Regions from separate parts of the Bacillus shivajii genome, predicted to be linked through region 3. Evidence: riboswitches for the same ligand, from Rfam matches in the RefSeq annotation. Region 3 holds a riboswitch; each other region holds the start of a gene.
What was found. Region 3 has a riboswitch for S-adenosylmethionine ahead of metX (homoserine O-acetyltransferase MetX). Riboswitches for the same ligand answer to the same signal wherever they lie in the genome.

Region 1 (7,450 bases), 1.9 Mb from region 3:
ATAACACAATGTTATAAAGAGTTAGGAATGGAAGAAAGGGAAGAACAACGCCTTAAAGAAATTAATGAAGAAATCGATGAGACTGGCACTTATCAACACACGTTTGATGAGTTATCTCATGGTGCCAAAATGGCGTGGAGAAATAGTAACAAATGCATTGGACGTCTCTTTTGGGATACCCTTCATGTCATTGATGCTAGAGATGTTACGGAGGCAGATGAGGTATTTGATGCATTGCACCATCATATTAAGTACGCGACAAACAATGGAAAAATTCGACCGACAATTACAATTTTTCCACCGAGGAATAAAGGGCATGACCCAGTTCGAATTTGGAACCATCAGCTTATCCGATATGCAGGCTATGAAACAGAGGATGGTGTCATCGGTGATTCATGGTCGACACGGTTTACTCAAGTTTGTGAACAGTTAGGGTGGGAAGGTGAAAAAACAAATTATGATTTTCTACCACATGTTGTCCAAATGAATGGCGGTAAACCCGATTGGAGGAAGGCTCCCAAAGAGATCATTCTCGAAGTTGAAATCGATCATCCTGAAAACAACGCCTTTAAAGATTTGAACGTAAAATGGTATGGGGTACCCATTATTTCAGACATGATGTTAGAAATTGGTGGGATTGAATACCCTGCTGCTCCTTTTAACGGTTGGTATATGGGAACAGAAATTGGCGCTAGAAACTTAGCTGATGAAGATCGGTACAATATGCTACCGAAAGTTGCGTCTGTTTTTGGTCTTGATACAAGAAAGAATTCGTGGCTATGGAAAGATCGAGCGCTTGTAGAGCTTAATCGAGCTGTTCTTCATTCGTTTCAACAGCAAGGAGTAAGCATCGTCGATCATCATACTGCGGCTGAACAATTCCGTCAGTTCGAGAAAAAAGAAGGAGAGGCAGATAGGAGACTGACCGGCGATTGGACGTGGCTTATTCCACCAGTTTCTCCAGCTGCCACACATATTTTTCATAAAGAATACAACGATGTGATGATGACACCAAACTATTTTTACCAAGAGAAACCTTATATTAATGAGGAACCTTAAGCATGATTACGAAGTATATTAGAATTTTTGTTCAAGTACATTCTTGGAGTCCCATAATAGAAAGTATGGCGATACGGCTCAAAAGTGGAGTGAAAGATGATATAAATCGGTGAATCAAGTAACGATGGATAGTTAGTGAAGAACGGGAGGTCACCTAAAATCATCCCTTTAAGTGCCGTATCCATTTCTCTTTTGAAAATACGATAACGAATTTGAGCCTCCTCTTCGCTAAACTCACCACCATCAACGTTAGCAACCCCTACTAAATAGTAACGGCAATGGTTGTCTATTTGCCATGATGCTATAACTTCATCTCGCATTTTCTAATCAATCGCTTCAGTATTGTAAATATATCCGATATCTAAAAATAATTCTCCAGTTATATCAGAATGAGTCAATGTGTATTTTCTACCTAAAAGTGGTTGATAGAAATCTGCTGGGGGAATGGTCTTTACTGTTAACTTCTCAGGATCAAAAGAAGACAAAGAAATACCTCCATACTGTTATTTTATTGAGGAAGGGTAGTAGAAATCGCTGTTGTAAACCCTCGTTGTACGATATGTAGGTTTATGACAACATGAGTGGGTAATCGCCTATATTTCATAGAATGTTTTGCCTAGTAGAGAAGCGCTGAAACTGTTCTTTCTAGTAATTCATGAACAACCTTCGATCATATTCATGAATACTTCCTAATTAAGGAAAGGTAATCTCCTTGCTGTCCTGCTAATTGTGGAAGGGAGTGAACGGCTTCCCACCTATATTTGAATACTAGTCCTTCGTCTTCACCGCCACCTGTTACGTGATGTGCCCAGCTTTGTAAATGCTCTCCTTGTATGTGTAAAACAAAAACATGGCGTTCGTGTAATTCCTGTTTTTCCGGGTGAGTGTAGTAGAAGACGCCGACTTTTCTTTGGAGATGTAACTTACTCCGTTTTAGTCCTGACTCTTCTTCAATTTCTCGAAAGAGTGCATCTTCAATTTTTTCTCCTTCTTCGACGGTCCCGCCCGGTACTTGGATTCCTGCTTCTGGTATGTCTTTATGGTCATGCACGAGAAGCTCAAGCTGTTCTCTGTTGCGTCTTGTAATGTATGCTAATACTTTTACTTTCATCTTTTCCTCCTTTAAAACATATTGTTCCAAAATTATATAGGAAAATCTATCGTTATGTCGAATCGATTGATGAAAGGAGTGAGGGAATGCAATTCACACATACACGTTTATTAGTAAAAGATTATGAGACTTGTTTTAAGTTTTATAAAGATACTTTAGGGTTTGAAGTCGATTGGGGGGACGAAAACACAAATTACGCTCAGTTTCAAACGGGTGGACATTTACTTGCGATTTTTGGTCGGAAAATGATGGCTGATGCAGTTGGAAAAAGCGATCGACCTCTAGAAGCACAACAAATGGATCGCATTGTCCTTATCTTTCGCGTAGACAATGTGGATGAATCAGCATACTCGTTGAAGAAGAATGGAGTTAGTCTTGATCTTGAGCCGGTTGATCGACCAGATTGGGGGATTCGTGTTGCTCACTTTAGAGACCCTGACGGGAACTTAATCGAGATAAATGAACCGATCCCATATACTGGTTAGGAGGGATTAACGTGGAACAATGTTCTTTGTGCCATTTTTATGAGTATACGGGGCAAAAAGTTGTGTACGAAAATGAGTATTGTTTATTTTTACAAATGCCACAAGAAGTGTTAATCGGTTCAGGACTCATTATCCCGAAAGAGCATCGTCAAACAGTCTTTGACTTAACGGGAGCAGAATGGAAAGCAACATACGATTTGCTCCGCGAAGTAAAAAGAAAACTAGATGAAGAATATCATCCTGACGGTTATAACGTTGGCTGGAATTGTGAAGAAGTAGGTGGTCAGTCGATTCCTCATGCTCATATGCATGTGATTCCTAGATATAAAGATGAGCCTTATGCTGGCAAAGGGATTCGGTATTGGTTAAAAAGTAGGGAGAATACACGAATCTAAGTAGTTAATGGATCGTATAAAAATCGATACGACCTTGAGCATTCAATGAACGACAAGCATTCCATAAAAAAAAATTTTTTATAAAAAATTCGGAACACTAAATATTATTGATGAATCAGTAATGATTGCGTTTTCAAAATGTAAGATAAATTCATTTTAATCACTATTTTCCGAAAAGTCGATATTGACACATTGTTTTTGCAGATGTAAGATACCCATTACCAACAAAAAACAAAAAATAATAATCTTCTTATCCAGAGAGACAGAGGGACATGGCCCAATGAAGTCTCGGCAGCGGATTTTTACGTATGAAATGTCGTAAAAGTACTGTGCCAATTCCTGCAAGCTATCATAAAAGCTTGGAAGATGAGAAGAGCGAGTTACATACATATATTTTGTGTGAACCCCTCTTCTTATTTGAAAGAAGAGGGGTTTTTTGTTTTAAAAATTGTCATGGACCTGGTCTAGTACAATTTTGTGAACGAGATAGAAAGGGGTTTTAATAGACAGCATGATTACATTTGATAATGTCAGTAAAGTTTTTGGAGATGGTGAAGAAGGGGTTGCAGCGGTAAAGGATGTATCGTTGCAAGTGAATAAAGGTGATATCTACGGTGTGATTGGTTTTAGTGGGGCTGGAAAAAGTACGCTTGTCCGGTGTGTAAACCTTCTAGAGCGACCAACTTCAGGAAGAGTTCTCGTCAATGAGCAGGATATGATGAAATTATCAGCTGCGTCACTGCGTGATGCTAGGAAAAAGATCGGAATGGTCTTCCAGCATTTTAACTTATGTGAGTCGAAAACAGTTTTTAATAATGTGGCCATTCCATTGTATTTATCAAAAACACCAAAAGAAGAAGTGAAACAGCGAGTAAATGAACTATTAGAATTCGTTGGGTTATCTGATAAGGCATCTCAATATCCAGATCAATTATCTGGTGGGCAAAAGCAGCGTGTAGGTATTGCCAGGGCGCTTTCGACTTCACCTGAAGTTTTACTATGTGATGAAGCAACATCAGCACTCGACCCGCAAACAACAGATTCCATTTTACAGCTTGTAAAAAAAGTGAATCGCGAGCTTAACATTACCGTCCTAATGATTACACACGAAATGAACGTGATTCGTGAAGTTTGTAATAAAGTAGCAGTCATGGAAAATGGAGAGCTGATCGAAGAAGGAAGCGTGTTCGATGTATTCTCAAAGCCAAAAGCCAGAACGACGAAAAACTTTGTGAATTCTGTTATGCAGGATGACATTCCGAAATCGATCTTAAATATGCTTGATCCGCAAAATCAGCGAAAGCCGCTATACAGAATTTTATTTGAAGGAAATTTAGCTGGAAAGCCTGTTTTATCTCAAGTGGCAAGAAAGTTTGAACTCGACGTGAATGTCCTGCACGGTCATATCACAGAATTGCAAGAACAACCATTTGGGAATTTAATTGTCCAGTTTGACGGAGCAGACCAGAATATAGAGAAAGCTGTTGAATACATCGGAGAGAACTTGATCATCAAGGAGGTAGAAAATCATGAACGTTGAGTGGAGTACATTTTGGGTTCGCGTTTGGGATGCGACTCTTGAAACATTGGCGATGACCGGTTTTTCCTTATTATTTGCAGCATTAATCGGTTTGCCAGTAGGAATTGCATTAGTTGTTACAAGAGACGGAGGCTTATTTGAAAGTCCATTATTTTTCCGCGTGACAAATACGATCGTAAATATTTTTAGATCAGTACCATTTATTATATTAATGGTTGCGATCATTCCATTTACGAGGTTTGTCGTTGGTACATCTATTGGAACAGCAGCGGCAGTCGTACCATTAGTCGTTTTTGCAGCACCATTTATTGCAAGACTCGTAGAGAGTAGTTTACTAGAAGTATCACCCGGAATCATTGAAGCAGCCGAGGCAATGGGGGCAACCCCATGGCAAATTATATTTCGATTTATGGTGCCAGAAGCATTAAGTTCACTTGTTTTGAACTTTACGATTGCAACGATTGGTATTATTGGAGCTTCAGCGATGGCAGGAGCCGTTGGAGGCGGTGGTCTTGGTGACTTAGCGATTGCCTACGGATACCAGCGCTTTATGGGAGATGTCATGTTAGTTACCGTTATTATATTAATTGTTTTAGTGCAAGGGATTCAAATGTTTGGTAATAAGCTATCACAAGCAATTCGCAGACATTAAGAAATAGGCTCCGTTAAAGTTATTTTTCGGAGTGTTGTTGATAAAACACGAGACTCCTGTGGGATAAGCGTCAGGTGAAGACTCCATAGAACGAGCTTGAGAGTTCGAGGAGGCTGAGGCGACGCCCACGGCAAAGTAGACACCGTAAATGCGAGCAAAGTGAAGCATGAACGGATGTCGCACTTGTGCCTTGAGGTGAAAGTGAGTGTCTTTTATCAACAACGAACTTTAACAAAATAAATAGTAAATTTGAAAAAATAAGGAGAGAAAACAACATGAAAAAATTATTTACAACATTAACGAGCATTTTTACATTAACGATTCTTTTAACTGCATGTGGCGGAGATGACGACACGATCACAGTTGGTGTGAACGGTTCAGGAATTCCAATGTGGGAATTTGTTGCTGAAAAAGCAGAAGCAGAGGGAATCAATCTTGAGATTATGGAGTTTGCTGATTATGTCCGTCCGAACATGGCTTTAGCAGATGGTGAAATAGACATTAATGCATTCCAAACAGTTTCATACTTTGATAACTTCATTGAAGAGCATAACCTTGATTTAGTACCAATCGGTTCAACATTAATTGCACCAATGGGCTTGTATTCAGAAAAGTATACTTCTTATGAAGAGATTCCTGAAGGTGCAGAAATAGCCGTTCCACAAGAAGAGACGAACCAAGGGCGTGCCCTTCTTTTGCTAGAGGCAGCAGGATTTATTGAATTAGTTGATGATTTTAACGGTGTTGGTGGCGTAGAGAATATCGTCTCTAACCCACATGACATCGAAATTGTAGAAATCGTTGCCGCTCAAACACCACGAGTATTGCCTGACGTTGATGCATCTGTGATCAACAACGGTGTAGCTGTTGAAGCAGGATTTATTCCTGTTCAAGATGCCATCTTTATTGAAGACCATACGACGGCTGAACCATACATTAATATCATCGCAACCCAAGCAGAGCGTGCCGATGATGAAGTACTACAAACGATCGTAGAGCTTTACCAGCAAGAAGACACAGCTGATCACATTCGTGAAGTTTATAATGACTCGTTAATTCCAGTGTTTGTTGATCTTGATGTATTAAAAGAATATTAATCGATATTTTAAAAGACTAAAAAATCAATAGTAAATGGAGGATGATTTCATGACAACGACAACTACTTTAAAAGAGACCATTATCGAAAATGTAGAAAATAATAAAGATAAATATCTTGAAACAAGTCACGCGATTCATGCAAAACCTGAAATAGGCAATGAAGAGTACTTTGCTTGTGAAACATTAACCGCGTTACTAGAAAACGAAGGGTTTACTGTTGAAATAGGTGTTGCAGGTCATGAAACATCCTTTGTTGCAACATATAAATCTGATAAAGAAGGGCCGAACATTAGTTTTTTAGCAGAGTATGATGCATTGCCAGGCCTTGGTCATGCGTGTGGCCATAACATTATCGGTACAACAAGTGTTGCAGCAGGTATTGCACTGTCAAAGGCAGTTCGTGAAACGGGAGGGACCGTGACCGTTCTTGGAACACCTGCAGAAGAGGGTGGAGAAAACGGAAGTGCAAAAGGGAGCTTTGTAAAGCATGGGTACCTTGAGAACGTTGATGCAGCGTTAATGATTCATCCATACAACAAAAACACCCGTACAGGAAATTCATTAGCAGTTGACCCACTCGATTTTGAATTTCGCGGTCAAGCAGCCCATGCAGCCGCATCTCCTGAAGATGGAATCAATGCATTAGATGGTGTCATCCAATTGTTTAATGGTGTAAATGCATTGCGACAACACGTAACAGACGACGTTCGAATTCATGGGATCATTACGCACGGTGGGGATGCACCTAACATTGTTCCTGATTATGCAAAAGCACGTTTCTATATTCGAGCAGCTGAAAGAGAAACGTGTAATGAAGTGACAGAAAAAGTGAAGAGAATCGCTGAAGGTGCCGCACTTTCAACTGGAACAACGCATCGTGTTATCAAAATTCAAAACGAAGTCGATAACTTTAAGTTAAACGATCGCTTTGACGAGCTGTTTCAAAAGCAATGGGAGAGCTTAGGGGAGCCGTTTGATCCGGAGAACACGAAAGGTTTAGGATCAACGGATGCCGGTAACGTCAGTCAAGTAGTTCCGACGATTCATCCATTTTTGAAAATCGGACCAGAAGACCTCGTTGTTCATACAGATGCTTTTCGTGAAGCAGCA
Region 2 (7,450 bases), 1.3 Mb from region 3:
CGAAACAGTTTCTAGATATCTAGCTATTGTTTCAGCTGATTGCTGAGACTGTTGTATACGTACATGTAATGTTTTTAGTCCTCTTAAGACGAGCCAACAATCTTGAACACCAAGGACGGCACCAAATGTATTTTGTAGGAATGCTAATCGTTCTGCTAATGCATCATCTCTTACAGCAGCTAATCCGGCTACAACATCACTGTGACCAGAAATAAACTTAGTCGCACTATGGAGGACGACATCCGCTCCTAAATCTAAAGGCCTTTGAAGAGCAGGGGTTAAAAACGTATTATCAACAAACGTTAAACAACCGGACTCTTTTGCTAACTGACATATCCTTTGAAGGTCAGAGATTTTCAAAAGTGGATTAGAAGGTGTTTCGATATAGATGACTTTCGTATTCTGTTTTATCTTTTGTTTGATTTCAGTTAAATCTGATGTATCGATAAAGGTGTACTCAATACCGAAACGTTGAAGGACTTCGGTAACCATACGATAAGTGCCACCGTAAACGTCTTCTGATATTAGGACATGGTCTCCTTTTGAAAGGAGCAAAAAAGCGGTCGAAATAGCAGCCATTCCAGATGAGAAAGCAAATCCACTCGATCCACCTTCGAGTTGAGCAATTGTTTCTTCTAATGCTTCTCTTGTCGGATTACCTGAGCGACTATAATCATACTTGCCAAAAGATTCAATATATGATTGATGGAAGGTAGATGTATGGTGTACAGGAACACTGACTGCTCCAGTTTGTTTATCAACAGACTGATCGTTATGAATAAGACGAGTTTCGAAACGATGATTGCGGTTACTCATTATTTGCCACCTTCTTTTCCGCATTTTTTAATGCTTGATCAATATCTTTCTTTAAATCTTCTGCTTCTTCAACCCCTACAGAGAATCTCAATAAGCGATTACAGACACCATTTTTAATTCGAATTTCTTCTGGTATGTCCATATGAGTTTGTGTAGCAGGGTAGGTGATAAAGCTTTCAACTCCACCTAAGCTTTCTGCAAAGGTTATAAGTTGTAAGTATTGTAGAAATGGATCTACTAATTTCTCATCGGAAACACGAAAAGATACCATCCCACCGCGACCAGTATATAAAACATCAGTGATTGCTTCGTGACCTTCTAAGAAACGAACAATTTCTTTTGCGTTTTCTTCGTGTTTTTTCATTCTTAATGGGAGTGTTTTCATCCCCCTAATTAACAGCCATGAATCAAGAGGAGATAATGTGGCTCCTATTCCGTTGTGGTGGAGGGCGAGCCTTTCACACAATGCTTCTCCTTTTGCTACAATTAAGCCAGCTAGCACGTCATTATGACCTCCTAAATATTTTGTCGCACTATGAATGACGATGTCTGCGCCTTCTAAAATAGGCTGCTGAATGAGTGGTGTGTAAAACGTATTATCAACGATTAAATAAAGGTCGTAACATTCCGAAAGATCTGAAAAATGGTTGAGGTTTGCCTCCTGCATCAAAGGGTTTGTAGGAGATTCGATAAAAAATGCTTTCGTATTTTCATTGATTAATTCCTCGAAGCTTTTAGGGTAACGGATGTCTGCATAGTGAAAGACAACTCCGTATTGGTTTAAAAGCTGTTCGAATAGTCGGTACGTTCCGCCATATAAATCATGTGAAACGATGACCTCATCTCCTTGTTTGAATAAGGCAAAAATCGTATGAATAGCAGCCATTCCTGAACTACAAGCAAAGCCTTGGTCACCTCTTTCCAAATTAGCAATCGCTTTTTCAACAATATCTCTAGTTGGGTTTCTCGTTCTTGTATAGTCATACCCCGTCGACTGGCCAATACCTGAATGTTGGTAGCTTGTTGAAAAGTAAACAGGTGGACTAACCGCACCTGTTACTCGTTCGCTACGATTTCCTATTTGAACAAGCTCGGTGTTCATGCTACAGGGTACCTCGTCTCTTTCTATACTCATCCCACGCCCCTCCAAATCTCTTAATAATGAATCAAAATAAAAAGTCGACCCCTTTTTAAGAGGTCGACGAAATAATAATGTAAGGATTCGCCGGACCTCTCATCTTTCAAAGCATTCGCTTTGCTGGATTTGGCACCTTTTGAATAAAAGCTATTCAATGGTTGCCGAGGTTTCAAAGGGCCAGTCCCTCCACCTCTCTTGATAAGAGTCCTTATCGACTGTTGTTTAATTTATATTAGATAATAAATTGAAAATTCAAATTAGTCAACATGTTTATGGGATTTTTTTCTAAAATTATCATGAACTACTTACATGATCATTATCCTTTTTTAACTCTTGTCAGAGAAATAGAAATCGATAAAAGATAATAATCACTTGTTTTGTCTGGCACTTTCACTCCAAATGTTTGTATTTGCATGATAAAGCTCCTCAACTAAAATAGTGTCCTCTAATTATTAAAATCAGTTCTCCAATTAACCCTGCTATGAAAAATAAAAAGTAGTAACTAGCTGAAGTGGTGTCTCGGTTAAAAAGTTCCTTGAAGGCCTTTATTATTACTTTATCAAACTCAAACCACTTTAAAATCCATCCAATAACTAAAAACGACAAAATAGCCATTGATTTCTTCCTTTCGTGAAAAATCTATGATTATTTAAGCCTACTTTAACTTGGCCTGAAATTGTAGTGCTACCTGGTAGATTCATACCTGGTACAAACATACCAGGTACGTGACAACTCCTTGCACCTACAGCCCTTTTGTTAAGTTAGTGGCTTTATGTTCGATTAAATCTACTTCTTTTTTCCAGTAAGTCTTGATACCGTTGTTCTGAACAACTGCTCCATTTGGAACTTGCTTTAAAACGAGAATGAAAGCAAGCATATCGACAGAAGAGGCAGCTGCATTAAGTACAATTAAAACCACAAGGAATGGTGTAAGCATGCCTAACAAACCAAGAATAATAGGTAGAAAGATTGAAAGAATGACAAATGGTGCAACGCTGATGATAATAAACCGAGCTTTTGTCATCCTTTCTTCTGTATAAACGAAGCCTCCGAAGCAAGTGAGACCTAAATACGTACAGTTAGAGCGAAAAAATCGAGGAACAAAAACCGCATGGATAAGTTCATGAACGATGATCATGAAAAAAATTGCTAAAATGGTACCAAGGTGAATAGTTACTGTGAAGCCTTCTGAAGTGAATCCAAACCGTTCCATCGAAAAGTTAAAATAAAGTGCGATGATTCCTATTGCAAGAGCTGCATTCATAAACATAAGCGGAAGCGACAAAAGAATACTCGTCGCAATTCTTCCCGGCTCTTTTAACGGCTTAAAGCCATCTTCGATTAGATCAGCATGCTTCTTATCATCAGTTTTTGGAAGTTCACGAGCGTATTTCATCCCCGCACCACCTTACGTTATTGTTTATTATTCCTATGACGTAACTCATCGCGAATATCTCTTAAGTATTCATTTCTTTCCTTCATGAGCTTGATGATGTAAAAGACAACGACAAGCGTTAAAATTGGAATACCGAGGTAAATGAGTAAGCTAAAAAGACCGAAAAATAGACCTGCTTCCATCACTGTTTCATCCCCCTTTCGCGAAAGAATGGTTACTCAAATGATTCTCACAAGTGGTACCTCCGCATCACATATAATATAGACCATAACCTACTGTTGAAGGTGTCTGGTGCTTTTCTTTGTGTCATCCTCACTTTCGTTAGTTTTCACTTGAAAGCATTTGTGCAGCTGTCTCATGCATTTCTTTCAAACCTGACGCTTGAGCATATTCAGCAACAGTGATGCCACTTGTTGTTAGAAGTTCAACAATATGTTCATCCATTCTTGACCAAGTTTTCCCTCCAGCATTGTCATAAGCGTCGATTAACTTTGTTAGCCCATCCTTACCAAAGAGGAGATGATGGGACATGAAGTCTACAGACACATCAGCGATCCCTACTTCTGTCCAATCAATTAAGCCGGTTACATGATTGTTCTGATCAATAAGGATATGACCTGGGTGTAGGTCTCCATGTTTTACTCCTACATGAGATGGCCAAAGAGACTCTTCAGCTAGCCACGCTTGCCAACGGTCCCATAAATTTTGATTGACATCGTATTGTTCTTTCACACGTTCCATTCTCTGTTTCATGGAGCCTCTTATCTCATAAACGCTAATCATTTCGACACCAATATGATTGAATTCTTGTTGAGGTAATGAGTGTAAATTCGCTAGAGCCTTTCCTAATGAGTGATAATATTCGGATGGTACATTGGTTTCATCAAAACTCCAGACATAGTCTTGTTGTTCAACATCAACCGTTGCGGCAGGAATACCACTTAGTTCCTTATAGGCAATTAAGTCTTCTGAGAAGATTGACCAATTGGGAACTTGGAAGTTTGCATGGTTATGAATGAAATCTAACGCTTTTTTCTCTTGTATTGCATGTCTCATCGATTCTTGTCTACGTGGAACCCTTAGTATCCATTTATCTCCGTTTTGATCTTTCGCATGTGCGACTCGAAAGTCCACACCGGACTCATTCATTTTTATCGTGTCTTCTAATATGTCTAGTCCTTTACGATTTGCTAATTGTTTCATTTCATGTTTGTTCATTTTGATTTCCTCCAAAGGGTGCATTATAAATTACGTGCAATGTTTATTACCTTTTTCGTATATTATAACCATTAACTTACTAGGTTTAAGACCAACAGGATGACAAAGATAGACGAAATGCTCAATGAAAGATCCCCATTTTTCTTCTATTAGCTAAAATATCTTCCATTCCACGAGCCACAACCAATAAGAACATCCCTAATAACCCCAAAGTAAATCCAATATCAAATTGGGATGTCAGTTCGTTCATTCCCATTTAGTTTAACACTTTTTTCCAATAATTTGGCATAAAAAAATGAGTTGCCTATATGCAACTCGAATTTCACACCCGTCTTTGTTTAGTTGAATAATGACAAAAACGCTTGATTTCATTTCAAGCGTTTTTGTATGTTAATTTCAGTCTCAATTTTATTGCTAAATAAATCCTTTTAAGACAACTGCATTGTTGTCACACAAGTATCGTCATTTTCAAATGTTGAAATCTCTGATTCTACCTCTTTTCCGTCATGCACGATCGTTACATGATACGTTTTATCGCGAGGTAGCCATATATCGAGAAATCCGTTTGCTTCTGCTTTTATTGTCTCGTCCATTACGACGTTACCATCGACATCTTCAATGTATACATCAAAATCTTCATTAGCTAACTCTCCCTGACAACCTGTCAGGTTATGAATGCTTCAAGGATGGGTCTCATTGATATACGGAGCAATTGAGACGAAAAACTCGTCTTCAGGTAATTCATAGATGACGTCTTCCTCACCGCCTTTTGTGACGATTAACTCATGTGAATTAATTCTAGCGACTCCTTCAGTGTTGTTTCCAACACTATAGTCATTGACCAACTCTTTAATATCATCGGCTTCTTTCGTTATATTGCTGCTATCTTCGTTTATTCCGAATATAAATGCGATGAGGACAACAGAAAAAATGCCAACCACCGCAAAGAAAACTCCCTTTTTCATTAGACCATTCACCTCCTACCTCTATTATTTTACTTTATTTTCACCTCTTTTCCTCCCCTATTTTTATTTGTTCACAATTCTATCGATTTTTTCATTCGACTTGCGAAATTCCTTGTTGCTTTTTTCACGGATAACGACTACAATTTACAATTAAAATAGATTGATAGATTAGAATTTTCTGACTCTAATATAAAACAGAGGCAACACTTTTGTTTTTACCTTAAATCATACATAGGAGGCAACGCGACATGGTTCAATATGAAAAGGCGAAGTATTATAATTACAAGGAGATCACCGAACTCCTGCATCAATGGCAAGAGGATCACCCCGATCTATTCAACGTCGAGACGTTCGGCAAAAGTTATGAAGGGCGCGATATTTGGTATACGGAGATCACACAACAGCACACAGGTAACGCAGAAGACAAGCCCGCTTTTTATATTGATGCGAATTTACACGCGGGTGAAGTGACCGGTTCAGCTGTTGCGCTTTACACGATTCACTACTTGCTAAACGAATATGGCAACGATGAGTTCGTTACCCATTTGCTCGATACGAGGACCTTTTACATCATCCCGCGTATTAGTGTCGACGGCTCTGAAGAATATTTAAATACCCCTCATACCCCGCGCAGCAGCACGAAGGTTCGACCGTATTTTGAGGAGGAAGATGGCATTTTAGCAGAAGATTTAACCGGAAACGGTGTCATCACATCGATGCGTGTGAAAGCTGAAAACGGTGCTTGGAAAAAATCCGAAAAAGACCCGCGTATCATGCTTCGCCGAGGGCCTGCCGATTATAAAGGAGAGTTTTATCATGTTTTTACGGAAGGACTCGTGAAAGACTTTAACGAAGAAGATCCTCTTTTCAGTGGAAAAACAAAGTATTATCTCGATATTAATCGGAACTTCCCTGCCAACTGGGAGCAAAATGACGTATCAGGGAACTACCCGCTCTCAGAACCAGAGTCGCGCGCTGTCGCTGAGTTTCTTATGGAAAAGAAGAATGTGACCGGCATCATCTCGTATCATACCGCTGGTGGCATCATCTTACGCCCGTCTGCAGAAAAGAAAGATGATGACATGAACCAAGACGACTTGAACATGTTCAAAGCGCTCGCAAAACGTGGAGAAGAGCTGACTGGATACCCGAGTGTCAGTGTCTTCGAAGGATTTAATTATCAAATTCCGAAAAAGCCATTACGTGGCGTCTTCCTCGAATGGACGTATGAACATTTAGGCATCTTCAACTACACGACGGAATTGTGGGATATGGCAAAAAGCGCCGGGATTACGAAGCCTCTCGATAATTACGCTCGCTACTGGCTCGATGTGTCAGAAGAGGATCAGTTGAAAGCATTCGCATGGAACGACAATGAATTAGCTGGAGAAGGGTTTAAAGAGTGGGAGAAGTTTGATCACCCACAATTAGGCGAAGTCGAAATCGGCGGCTGGGATTTGAAATATACGAGACAAAACCCGCCACTTAAGTTTTTAGCCGGTGAATTGCACGGAAACATGTTATTCACGTTAGAGCATGCTGCCGCATCGCCTTTACTACAAGTGACAAATACGAAAGTCGAGTCGCTCGCTGATGACTTGTACCGCGTTTCCGTTAAGGTCGAAAACACGGGCTACTTGCCGACGTATGTATCTGAAAAAGCAAAAGAACGCCAGCAAGTACGTGACATTCAAGTCATTCTCGATGGTAAAGGTGTCGATGTCGTCCAAGGAAAAGCCGTGCAAAAGATCGGCCATTTAGATGGTTATGGGAAAAAACCCGAAGCAAGTTTCTTAATGGCGCCAAACGTCCTATCTACAAAGACCGTCTCATGGGTCGTAAAGGCAAATGGAGCCGATAAAGTGAACGTGAAAGTGACGTCTTGTAAGGCTGGAAATGTGAGCAAAGAAGTGAAGC
Region 3 (7,450 bases):
TTCACGGTGAAGATGTCGTCTTGCTTCCGTTTTTAAAAAGAGAGCAAGGGTTAATCGTTCCGAAAGGTAATCCACTAAACATTCAAGGCGTTCGTTGTTTGGCTGAAAAAAATTCAGTGTATGTAAACAGACAACGTGGTGCTGGAACTCGTATACTTTTTGATCATTTATTAAATGATCAAGGGATTGAACCTGACGAAATTACAGGCTATGATCGTGAAATGTTTACACATTTAAGTGTTGCAGCTGAAGTAAGAATGAGTGAAAGAAATGTCGGAATGGGCATCTATTCAGCGTCCAAAGCGATGGATCTTGACTTCATTCCTATTGGAGACGAGTCATATGATTTAGTGATGCGTACGTCTTTCTTAGAAAGTGAGCAAGGCCAAAACTTACTAAATGTCATAAAAAGTGAAGTGTTTAAACAAAATGTAGAACGTTTAGGCGGATATAAAGTCCAAGAAAATATTGAACCGTATTACTTAGCAAAAGTTTAAAAAATAGACATTGTTTTTTGTCAAAAACTCGTGTAATTTAAACGTAGGAGGTGCGTTATTTATGCTTTCAAACATCGGAATTCCAGGCTTAGTTTTAATTCTCGTCATCGCACTAATTATTTTTGGACCGAAAAAGCTACCTGAAATGGGAAGAGCTGTCGGGCAGACGTTAAAAGAATTTAAGAAATCAACAAAAGAATTAACAAATGAAGTTACAGAACCAATTGACGATATAAAAAATGAAGCAAAAAAAGTGACAGAAGATAAATAATAAGAGTAAACGTCTGGTAAAGGGGAACCCCTTAATCAGGCGTTTTTCTATTGTGTGAATGATCACCACTTCATATGGTGCCAGGCACCTGGGAAAAGAATGGGATTTGATGGTAGGGCACGTATTTTATACATTGTTATACAAGGTTGGGCAAGGGGATCAGTTACAGGATTCGTGACTGTTTGTGTTTTCAACGACGTGTGGTTGTCTGACCTTGCTTTTCCTTGATATTATGGGATATTGCTTGAGTTTTGAATCCTGCAAAAATGAGTCTGATTCACGTGACCCGGACTCAATGTTGTAGGACTCAATCCATGAATAAACAGGTGTAATAATGAATATGAAATCTCGTTAAGTGTATAAAAATACAAATATAATCCTAAATTAAAATCATCCATCATATTTTACTTTCAAACATCGTACAATAAAAAAACATCACTAAATATTTTGACACTTTTTATGATAAGTGTTATGATCTTCATCAACTTCATATTTTTACAAATGTCAAAGAAATTCTTTATCAAGAGAGGCGGAGGGACTGGCCCGACGAAGCCCGGCAACCAGCATGGTATCAATACGATTCAACCATATCATGCAAGGTGCTAATTCCTGCAAAGCAAATTAGCTTTGGGAGATGAGAATGATCCATTTTGTTTTGACAAAATGGCCGCTCAAACATTCATTCACTGATCCCTTTGCTATAACACTTAGCAAAGGGATTTATGTTACATTTTCCATTTTTGCTAAAAAATCTAATAAAAGTTGTTGACGGTAATGCATTAAAGTGTTAATCTTTTAACAAGTTAATCAATAAAAATAATTCAAAAAAATAAAAATATAATTCTCTTATCAAGAGAGGTGGAGGGACTGGCCCGATGAAGCCCGGCAACCAGCATAAATGTGATGTATTATTTACATCCCATATGCAAGGTGCCAATTCCAACAAAGCAGTTGCTTTGAAAGATGAGAGAGGGATCTTTGTCATACATAAGTCTCTCTGTCTCTTTCAGGCAGAGGGACTTTTTTAGTGAAAAAATGATGAATGATGATTAGGAGGTGACAAGGTGAAAGTCAAGCAAAAAACCAACATAACAACTGGTACCGTTACGCTTCCAAAAATCAAGCTCGATTCTGGAGTTGAACTTATAAATGTCACCTTAGCATATGAACGGGCAGGACCTCCAAATGGTGAAACGATTCTTGTCTGTCATGCACTTACTGGAAATCAACATACAGTAGGGACTGAAGATCAGCCAGGTTGGTGGCGAGGATTAATTAATGATCAAAGCTTTATTGATATTCAAACATATGAAGTGATAACGTTTAATGTTTTAGGAGGGTGCAACGGATCGACGGGTCCAACTTCAACAAATCCTTTAACGAGGGAAACTTACAAAGGTGATTTTCCATTTATTACTATACGAGATATTGTTCGAGCTCAACAATTGGCATTACAACAATTAAACATTAACAAATTAAAAGCTGTGATCGGTGGCTCTTTAGGAGGAATGCAAGCACTTGAATGGGCAGTCATGTACCCGGACTTGATTGATCAAGTGATCGTATTAGCTGCCACGCCATCGTTAAGTGATTACGGCATAAGCTATAATGCAATCGCAAGAAAAGCAATTATCGATGACCCAAATTGGAACGGTGGGAACTACACGGATCAAGCCTTTCCGGAAAATGGATTTGCAACCGCTCGAATGATCGGGATGATTACGTATCGATCGGACGGTCTTTTTAACCAAAGATTTCATCGGGACCAAAGAGACGCTTGGGGAAAACGTCACGATGAAATTGCTTATCAAGTAGAGTCTTATCTCCTATATCAAGGAGAAAAATTCACAAAACGTTTTGATCCAAACAGCTACTTGTATTTACTAAAAGCTATGGATCACCACGACTTAGAATATCGAAGAGGGCCACTTACTGAAGTGCTCAGTCGCTTTAAAAAAAATGTTCAGTTAATTGCATTTCAAGGAGATTTACTTTATCCTCCTGATGAAATGAAAAGACTTGCTAATGTGTGGGAAAAAGCTGGTGCTAACGTTCAGTTTCAGGGCATTCAAACGGCCTTTGGTCATGACGGGTTTTTAACCGAATTTGAAAAATGGGGTGAGACCATTCAAAAAACATTACAAAAATAAATAATGAACACAACTCTTATAAAGAGTGGCAGAGGGACTGGCCCGATGAAGCCCGGCAACCACAAAGGACCTTACTTTGGAAGGTGCCAAATCCTGCAAAATGACAGCGTTCATTTTGAGAGATAAGAGAAAGGACACGAGATCACGTCAACCTTTCTCTTATCGCGAAAGGTTTTTATTTTTGGCTCTTTTCGTAAACTTTGTTGCTATTTTTAAAAAGATTGGTTGAGTGAAAGGCGGCGATTCCAGCGCCGAGCGTAGCATTATAAATAAGCTGCGAGTTGTCTCGACGGACAAAGCTGCATAGCGTTGCTCGCAGAGGAAGAGACAGGAAACATATTGGCTGAAGCGTTGCCCACGGCAAAGAAGACACTGTGAATTCGAAAGAAGTGAAGAATGAACAGATGTCGCACTTGTGCCTAGAGGTGCAAAGAAGACACTGTGAATTCGAACGAAGGGAAGAATAAACAGATGTCGCACTTGTGCTCTGGAGTGAAAGCGCCCGTCTGTAACGTAAACCAAGCCTGAAAGATTTCTCAAAAACAACAATCTATGCGAAAAGAGCCTTATTTTTAGATAGCTTGTAAAGAGAACGAAGTGAATTTAAAAGGACAATCGCATTTCTACCCATGATTAAACTTATTTCAGGATAGAATCTTTAAAAAATTAGGAGGAATGACAAATGAGTAACAATCAAAACTTTGAAACTTATAACTTAGAAACAGTGGCTTTACACGGAGGGCAGGCACCAGATCCAACGACAGGTTCACGAGCTGTCCCGATTTATCAAACGAGTTCATACGTTTTCCATGATACGGATCATGCAGAAAGTCTTTTTTCACTTGATGAGCCTGGTAACATTTATAGCCGTATTGGAAATCCGACTGTCGACGTTTTTGAAAAACGAATTGCCCTATTAGAAGAAGGAGTCGCATCTGTTGCAACAGCGTCAGGAATGGCCGGCATTGCACTATCCATTTTTAACATTGCAAGTGCTGGCGATGAAATTGTTGCAGCAACAAACCTTTATGGTGGTACGTACAATTTGTTTTCGATCACTTTACCACGATACGGAATTAACGTTCGTTTTGTAGATCCAACAGACCCACAAAACTTTAAAGATGCGATTAATGACAAAACGAAAGCTGTTTTTGCTGAAACGATTGGAAACCCGAGTCTCCACGTTTTAGACATTGAAGGAGTCGCTGATGTTGCGCATGAAGCAGGAATTCCACTCATTATTGATAACACGTTTGCAACACCTTATGTGTGTAAGCCGATCGCTCTAGGAGCAGACATCGTCATTCACTCCGCAACAAAATGGATTGGTGGTCATGGAACATCGATTGGTGGAGTGGTTGTTGATGGTGGACGATTTAACTGGCAGTCAGAAAAGTTTCCGCAATTTACAGAGCCAGATCAAAGCTACAATGGCGTTGTTTACGCAAAAGATTTCGGAACATTAGCATTTGCCACAAAATTTAGAGTTCAGTTACTCCGTGACTTTGGGGCTTGCTTAAGTCCATTTAACGCTTTTCAGCTATTACAAGGATTAGAAACACTTCACCTTAGAGTAGAGCGACACAATGAAAATGCGTTAAAACTTGCGAAGTATTTAGAAGATCATCCTGCAGTAGAATGGGTTGCTTACCCAGGTTTAGAATCTCACCCGTCGCATGAATTAGCGACTGAAGTATTACAGCACGGTTATGGATCAATCGTTAACTTTGGTATTAAAGGCGGCCGTGAAGCAGGAAGAACACTTATTGACAACATTTCACTTTGGTCACATTTAGCAAATGTCGGGGATGCGAAGAGTTTAATCATTCATCCAGCAACGACGACACACCAGCAATTATCTGCTGAGGACCTTGTGACAACAGGGGTAACAGAAGACCTTGTCCGTCTATCTGTTGGAATCGAAAACGTGGAAGATTTATATAAAGACTTAGATCAAGCTTTGCAAAAAGCGACCGGTCAAGGAAACGCAAACAATAAAGTAATTAACGATGAAGGGGTTATTAAGTGGGCACTCGGCACACCTAATCTGACAGAAACAAAAAATGGCGAAGAAGTGCAGCGTCAAAAAACGTTAGCGATCGTCGGACTTAGTTCCAACCCAGCGCGTCCAAGTCACCGTCTTGCTCGTAAAATGCAAAGACTTGGCTATAAAGTGATACCAGTAAACCCTCGCGAAACTGAAGTGTTAGGAGAAAAAGCGTATCCAGATCTAAAAAGTATTGAAGGTCCAATTGATATTGCACAAATTTTTAGAAGTCCTGATGCAGCAGTGGAACTTGCAAAAGAAGCCGCTGTCGTTCAGCCGAAAATCTTTTGGTTACAAGAAGGAGTTGTTTCAGAAAAGGCAGCTGTTATAGCAAAAGAATCAGGAATTGATGTTGTGCATAACCGCTGCACATATAAAGAGGCCCAACGATTAAGAGGGACGATTTCCACATTTGCATGTGAAATATAAGAATTTAACGTAGAGGAGAGATGAAGATGATAACACGAAAGCATATATTATTCCTTTTCATTACTGTTTTCACTTTACTGATCACCGCAGCATGTAGCTCCTCTACGTCAGGAGCAGACGAAGGATTACCAAGTGAAATCACGTTAGATTATGCCTATTATTCACCGACTAGTTTAGTAGTGAAAGAGTTTGGTTGGTTAGAAGAAGAATTTGCAGAAGAGGGCGTAGAAATTGAATTTGTTTTAAGTCAAGGGAGCAATCGAGCACTTGAATTTTTAAACAGTAATAGCATTGATTTTGGCTCAACAGCTGGAGCGGCAGCCCTTATGGCTAAAGGAAACAATGCAGCGATAAAAAATGTTTATATTTACTCTCAGCCAGAGTGGACGGCACTAGTGACATCGCCTGAGTCAAACATTCAATCGATCGAAGATTTAGCAGGAAAAACAGTTGCTGCAACGCTTGGAACTGACCCTTACATTTTCTTAGTTCGCGCGTTAAATGAGCACGGTTTAACAGTAGATGATGTGGAAGTTATCAACTTACAACATAGTGATGGGGCGAATGCTTTAGCAACAGGTCAAGTCGAAGCATGGGCAGGTCTTGACCCTCACATGGCTCGTCAAGAATTAGAAACAGGTGCTGAGTTGTTTTTTAGGGAAACGAGTTTTAATACGTACGGTTTTTTGAATGTGCGAGAGCAGTTTGCTGAAGATTATCCAGAAGTAGTTGAAAGAGTCATCGAGGTTTATGAAAAAGCGCGTAAATGGGTGTTAGAAAACCCAGAAGAAACGGTTGAAATAATGGCAAAAGAAGCACAAATGGATGAGTCAGTTGCAGATTTACAGCTTGAAAGAAATAACTTTGCAAATCCTATTCCTGGAAGTGAGCATGTCGACAGTTTGACAGAAGCGGGCCTAGTTTTACAAGAAGCAGGTGTCATGGATGAGGAGCATGATATCGAGAAGTTAGTCGAGTCATTAATCGATCCTGCATTTGCTGAAAATGTCATTGACTAAAAAGGAGGAGTGAAAATGGGGATTCCTCAAGAGGAAATTCGTGAAAAACAAACGGAAAAACAAGCAAACATAAAAAAGGGCGTTCAAGGAAAAGGGCGATCCACAAAGAGAGCATCTTGGGGAACTCTCAGTTTATCTCTTCTTTTTCCAACGGTTCTTCTCTTGTTTTGGGAGCTAGGGACGAGGTTTGGGTTTGTTAACTCAAATCTCTTTCCAGCCCCTACGACAATTCTCGGTACAATTTGGTCGATGGGAGTAGATGGTAGTCTTTGGCAGCATACTGGAATTACCCTTTATCGTATTTTTTGGGGCTTTATATGGGGCACGCTCATTGCAGTTGTAATCGGTTCGGTCGTTGGGATGAGTAAAAAAGCAGAGACAATCGTTGATCCGTCCGTTCAAGCACTTAGAGCCATTCCATCATTAGCTTGGGTCCCTTTATTTATTTTATGGCTTGGCATTGGGGAAGGTTCAAAAGTCACATTGATCGCTGTCGGTGTGTTTTTCCCAGTTTATTTAAATGTCATCGGTGGGATCCATTCTGTTGATAGAAAGCTCATTGAAGTAGGTAAAGCATACGGGTTATCGACGTTCCAACTCGTTCGCAGAATCATTTTACCGGCATCGCTACCTTCATTTTTTATTGGATTGAGAAGTGGTCTTGGGCTTGGCTGGATGTTTGTTGTTGCCGCGGAATTGATGGGAGCAAGTCAAGGGTTAGGGTACTTACTCGTTCTCGGCCAAAACACGCTACAGCCTGAAGTCATTCTAGCAAGTATCATCTTATTTGCGATTCTCGGAAAAGTAACGGATACGGTTTTAAAGAAGTATCAAACAAAAGCATTACATTGGCAAGATCAAATGGAAAATGCAAACGCGAAATAACGAAGAGGGGGCATTCTAGTGAGCTTATCAGTAGAAAATGTGAGCCGAAGCTTTAAAGGGGATATTGCGGTGACAGATGTATCTTTTCAAGCTGAAAAAGGTGAAATCGTTGGTTTGTTAGGAACGAGTGGCTGTGGGAAAAGTACGATTTT

Region 1: linked by a shared signal. The riboswitch ahead of LGQ02_RS04165 (methionine ABC transporter ATP-binding protein) and the one ahead of metX (homoserine O-acetyltransferase MetX) in region 3 are both predicted to bind S-adenosylmethionine.
Region 2: linked by a shared signal. The riboswitch ahead of LGQ02_RS01375 (methionine biosynthesis PLP-dependent protein) and the one ahead of metX (homoserine O-acetyltransferase MetX) in region 3 are both predicted to bind S-adenosylmethionine.

Annotation. Positions count from the first base shown of each region.
Region 1 covers NZ_CP084703.1:861,790-869,239, forward strand. Annotated here, with positions in the region: gene LGQ02_RS04140 (nitric oxide synthase oxygenase) at 1-1,059, shown strand, start outside; partial or broken gene LGQ02_RS04145 (staygreen family protein) at 1,056-1,544, opposite strand; gene LGQ02_RS04150 (NUDIX hydrolase) at 1,736-2,170, opposite strand; gene LGQ02_RS04155 (VOC family protein) at 2,257-2,655, shown strand; gene LGQ02_RS04160 (HIT family protein) at 2,667-3,050, shown strand; SAM riboswitch class I at 3,298-3,423, shown strand; gene LGQ02_RS04165 (methionine ABC transporter ATP-binding protein) at 3,562-4,590, shown strand; gene LGQ02_RS04170 (methionine ABC transporter permease) at 4,580-5,242, shown strand; gene LGQ02_RS04175 (MetQ/NlpA family ABC transporter substrate-binding protein) at 5,518-6,339, shown strand; gene LGQ02_RS04180 (M20 family metallopeptidase) at 6,389-7,450, shown strand, end outside.
Region 2 covers NZ_CP084703.1:263,853-271,302, reverse strand. Annotated here, with positions in the region: gene metC (cystathionine beta-lyase) at 1-816, opposite strand, end outside; gene LGQ02_RS01375 (methionine biosynthesis PLP-dependent protein) at 809-1,951, opposite strand; SAM riboswitch class I at 2,048-2,159, opposite strand; gene LGQ02_RS01370 (DUF3267 domain-containing protein) at 2,697-3,350, opposite strand; gene LGQ02_RS01365 (hypothetical protein) at 3,368-3,535, opposite strand; gene LGQ02_RS01360 (macrolide 2'-phosphotransferase) at 3,672-4,568, opposite strand; gene LGQ02_RS21225 (hypothetical protein) at 4,690-4,824, opposite strand; gene LGQ02_RS01355 (CueP family metal-binding protein) at 4,997-5,533, opposite strand; gene LGQ02_RS01350 (M14 family metallopeptidase) at 5,782-7,450, shown strand, end outside.
Region 3 covers NZ_CP084703.1:3,354,756-3,362,205, reverse strand. Annotated here, with positions in the region: gene LGQ02_RS16295 (molybdopterin biosynthesis protein) at 1-497, shown strand, start outside; gene LGQ02_RS16290 (twin-arginine translocase TatA/TatE family subunit) at 559-768, shown strand; SAM riboswitch class I at 1,283-1,409, shown strand; SAM riboswitch class I at 1,612-1,738, shown strand; gene metX (homoserine O-acetyltransferase MetX) at 1,833-2,918, shown strand; SAM riboswitch class I at 2,932-3,047, shown strand; gene LGQ02_RS16280 (PLP-dependent aspartate aminotransferase family protein) at 3,601-5,394, shown strand; gene LGQ02_RS16275 (aliphatic sulfonate ABC transporter substrate-binding protein) at 5,421-6,413, shown strand; gene LGQ02_RS16270 (ABC transporter permease) at 6,429-7,298, shown strand; gene LGQ02_RS16265 (ABC transporter ATP-binding protein) at 7,317-7,450, shown strand, end outside.